2 regions of the Protofrankia sp. Cas4 genome follow, and region 1 is predicted to be linked to the other one. Evidence: riboswitches for the same ligand, from Rfam matches in the RefSeq annotation. Region 1 holds a riboswitch; the other holds the start of a gene.
What was found. A riboswitch is a leader RNA that binds a small molecule or an ion and turns the genes downstream of it on or off. The one in region 1 is predicted to bind cyclic di-AMP.

Region 1 (2,199 bases):
TTCACCGACCTTTGATGTCGAGGAAATAGTCGAGAAGACGCCAGGTCGTCCGGTCGACCACACCGGTGACTGCCACCGCCGGGTCGTTCAACCGGCAGAATTCCTGGAAATCACGGAACGCTTTTTCCGTCAGCGGGCCGAAGGCGCCGTCCGGGGAGAACAGGCGATTATCGCCCTCCCGGCCCGTAGCGATGTTGAGCGCGTTCTGAGCGGTCGTGACCGGGTGGCGCAGATCCGGGAACACCCCTGACTCGCCCTGGTCGAGGGACCCGCGCGCGCTCGTCGGGAAGTAGGCGAACCGGTTCGGCGAATTCTGGGGGGCGAGCGGGAAGCGCGGGCCACCGCTGAACATCGACTGCCAGTTCACGCATCCAACGATGAGTATACCGCCGGCCAGCCAGGTTCTGCGTAGTACCTGATCGTTTCCGACGTTACCTTCGACCGTGGCAATATTATTGCCGGTGCGTTCGACGACCAGGCCATGGGCTCGCGCCCAGGACCAGATCGTGGTGACCGTACTTCGTGTGATTGTGGCCATCCCCGGCGTAGCCGACCTCCGCCAACGCATGCTCGACCAACTGTTGCACAGCCGTCATCGCTGACTCCTTTTCGGCGACGCCGTGTTGGCGGCCGGGACCGATGGTAAGGATTCGACCGAAGACGATGCCAGAACCCCTGCCAGAACCCCTGCCAGATGAGACAAGACGTACCCCGTCGATTGGCCTGTTTCCTCATCGGTATCACCGTGCGTGCTCTGGCGGCCAATGTATGTCGGTACTCTGCCGCCGCGCTCGATCCACTGCCAGCGGTGTTGATCTGATTTCTCTGACCGGCCGGCCGGATGATTGACACGCATAGTAGTCGACATGCGTCGAGATTCGCGGAAAATGGCCCTTGCGGTCACAGCGTGTAGTTCGCTACCGTGGCCGGGCTCTCAGCAACACCGGGCCGAACGCCGAGTTCTGCCCTCGGTCCGGTGTTCCCTTCTAGTAATCACCAGGGCAGCAGCGGGGGAACCAGGACTTGGCGGACGTCGCCCTTGTGGCGCCGTCCTCGGGGTGAAGTCGGCCGCGGATCTCCGCGCTGACCGGGCTTCCCGGCCCGAACCCGACAGCTAACCTCGCAGGCGTACGGGAAGGATCATTGTTGCCTGCATATCAGGCGTGTGCAGATTCTGCTGACGGGGTTCCGTCCGGACACGGTCGCCACCGTGCACCGACCGCCAGGTCCAGCTTCCGCCGCCGGTCCGCACGTGCGGTGGTTGCCGCCGCGGCCACCGGGACCGTCGCTCTGACCGCTTTTGCGGCCCCCGCACTGGCGAACGACGCCGGGGCTGACAGTCCGGCCGGCTCGACCACTGCCACCACTGCCACCACTGCCACTGCGCAGACCTGGGCCGGTGACACCGCTGCCGGTGACGCCGGGACCGCGCCCTCGGCGTCCGATTCGCCCTCGGCGTCCGACCCGGCGTCGGCCGCTGGTTCGGCGTCGGCTGCTGGTTCGGTGTCGGCCCAGACTGGCGGCCTCTCGGCACCGCCGGACAGTGCATCGTCGCAGCAGGACGGTTCCGCGGCGTCCACTGCCAGTCTCGGTGAGAAGATCGTCTATTTGGCATCGAAGCAGGCGGGCAAGCCATACGTGTGGGGCGCCCAGGGTCCGAACTCCTTTGATTGTTCCGGGCTTGTCCAGTACATCTACAAACAGCTCGGCCGGAGCGTGCCGCGAGTGACCGACGCCCAGTACGCGGCGTCGCAGAAGATATCGCGGGATGCCAAGCAACCCGGTGATCTCATCTTCTTCGGGCAGCCCGGAAACATCCATCACGTGGCGATTTACGCCGGGGCCGACATGATGTGGGCCGCTCCCCACAGCGGAACCGTCGTCCGGCTTCAGAAGATTTATTCCACGAGTTATCTCGTTGGCCGCCTGGGGTGACCTGGCTCGACTGTTAACAGACATGCGACCCGTCATGGCCGGGCTGCCGCGTGCCCCACCGTGGGCATTCCGCCAGCTTGGCTGTGACGGGTGCGTCCGCGCGGCGCCCATGAGCCGATCGACGATACTGAAGTGAGATATCTGATAATGACCAGGGGAAGGCACAGAAAGCAGTCCCAGTACAATCGCGGCGCGGTGGCTGCCACCGCCGGTGTCATCGGCGCGACGGCGGGAATGATGCTGACCGCGGGTCCGGCGAGCGCG
Region 2 (2,199 bases), on a different contig from region 1:
GACTCGTCCTCGCGGGGTCTATATCAGTTCGCGGCCGTCAGCTGCCGGCTGTTCAGCTGAAGGTGATCCCCCAGGTCTCCGGCCCACAGATTCCGTCGACCGCCAGGCCCTTGTCGGCCTGCAGGCGGCTGGCCGCGCCGGCCGACTCAGGTCCATACCGACCGTCAATTTGGATCTTGTAGCCAAGACTGTTCATCTGGTGCTGCCACGACCGAACGTCTGACCGCACCTGATCGACGAGGTCGGCGGTAAGGGGCCTCGCATCAGCGGAGTTCGACGAGATGTCCGTGCTCACCGTGCGCCATTGCCAGCGCGAGGAACCGCTCCTGCCGTACGAGGGTGCCTGCGACGAGTCGGTGTCGGATGAGCTCGAGTCCGATGCGCTGGTGTCCGGTGCATCCCTGCTGTCACCGCTGTCACCGCTGCCGGTGCCCGATGCGCCGGGACTTGCGGTGCCGGCCGGGTTGGTGCCGCCCCCGAGTTGGTCGGCGCCCATGCCCTTGCCGCAGGCAGGCCACTGGCCGAAGCCGGCGCGGGCGGCGAGCTTGATCGCGGCTGCATCCTGGGTGCCGGGGGCCGCGCTGCTGGGCAGGCCGGTGAAGCCCAGGCCCTGCCAGGTGCCCAGCGAGAACTGGTAAGCGCCGTAGTAGCCGTTGCCGCTGTTCGCCCCATAGTCACCGCCGGACTCGCATTGGCGAAGCCCCTCCCAGGTCGTGGCGGCGCTGGCCGGTTGGGACATCGCGATGCCGCCACTGATCGCGGCGACCAGAGCCGGGGTCACCACCATGGCCCGGGTGCGGATCCGAGCCCGGCGAACTCCACGATGTCGGCCACGAGAACGTGTACTGGACATATTGGTAATGCCCTTCCCCACGCCTGCGAGGTGAGCTGTCGGATTCGGGCTGGGACTGCCCGGCCGCTTTCACGGCTTCACCCCGAGGACGCCCGATATCGACGTCCGAAAGTGGGTCCCCCGTTCCTGCCGCAAGTTTGGTTTTCGTCGAGCGAGGGCAGGATTCGGCGTGCCGCCCGACGTGTCCCCATCGTATCGACGGGCACGGCGCAGACCATAACCAGAATTGCTGGTGGCTGAACAAGCCGTGAATGCGGTTCGTGACTATGCGCACATCGCGCTGTCCACTCTTGCCGTTCCTCGAGATCGACTGCTAACGCGCGCATGCATGCGCTCAGCTTGCTTGCAGGCGGCCGAAGGAGGCGCGAAAAGCGATGTCGCGCCTCCTTCGGCCGGATGGGTCAGCTGGTCAGCGAACGCCCCGCCGAGCGCAGGTCTGCGCAGGCCTGCGCGACACGGGCGGCCATACCGGACTCGGCTGCCTTGCCGTAGCTGCGTGGGTCGTACTGCTTTTTCACACCTACTTCGCCGTCCACTTTCAGTACGCCGGCGTAGTTCTTGAAGACATGGTCGGCGATCGGCCGGGTGTATGCGTACTGGGTATCGGTGTCCACATTCATCTTGACAACGCCGTAGTCCAGCGTCTCGCGGATTTCGGCCAGGTCGGAACCGCTACCGCCGTGAAACACCAGGTCGAAGGGCTTGGCGTCGACTGGCAGACCGAGCTGCTGCGCGACATACTGCTGCCCGTCCCGAAGGATTCCCGGACGGAGTTTCACATTGCCCGGCTTGTATACACCGTGCACATTTCCGAAGGTTGCGGCGAGCATGTAGCGGCCCCGTTCGCCGGTGCCGAGAACCTCGGCGGTGCGCCACATGTCCGTCGGCGTGGTGTAAAGTTTCTCGTCAATCGCACCGACGACACCGTCCTCCTCGCCGCCGACGACACCGATCTCCACCTCCAGGACGATCTTGGCCTGGTGGCATTCGATCAGGAGGCCGTCGGCAATTTTGAGATTCTCCTCCAGCTCGACTGCCGATCCATCCCACATATGTGAGTGGAACAGCGGATCCCGCCCTTCGCGGAGAACCCGGTCCTTGGAGATCGCAAGCAGGGGGCGCAGATAGGTGTCGAGTTTGTCCGCGGGGCAGTGGTCGGTGTGCAGGGCGATATTGACCGGGTACGCTTTGGCGACATGGTGGGCGAATTCGGCGAGTGCTTGCGCGCCGAGGACCATGTTCTTCACCCGGGTGCCGGAGAGGAACTCGGCACCGCCGGTGGAGACCTGCACGATGCCGTCGCTGCCGGCATCGGCGAAGCCCTTCAGGGCTGCATTCAGGGTCTC

Region 2: linked by a shared signal. The riboswitch ahead of U9979_RS03390 (transglycosylase family protein) and the one ahead of U9979_RS12820 (C40 family peptidase) in region 1 are both predicted to bind cyclic di-AMP.

The regions. Positions count from the first base shown of each region.
Region 1 is NZ_CAUVXL010000137.1:5,945-8,143, reverse strand. Features, by position in the region: gene U9979_RS12825 (peptidoglycan-binding domain-containing protein) at 2-538, opposite strand; cyclic di-AMP (ydaO/yuaA leader) riboswitch at 985-1,143, shown strand; gene U9979_RS12820 (C40 family peptidase) at 1,258-1,935, shown strand; gene U9979_RS12815 (peptidoglycan-binding protein) at 2,131-2,199, shown strand, end outside.
Region 2 is NZ_CAUVXL010000032.1:3,077-5,275, forward strand. Features, by position in the region: gene U9979_RS03390 (transglycosylase family protein) at 53-787, opposite strand; cyclic di-AMP (ydaO/yuaA leader) riboswitch at 859-1,031, opposite strand; gene fbaA (class II fructose-bisphosphate aldolase) at 1,255-2,199, opposite strand, start outside.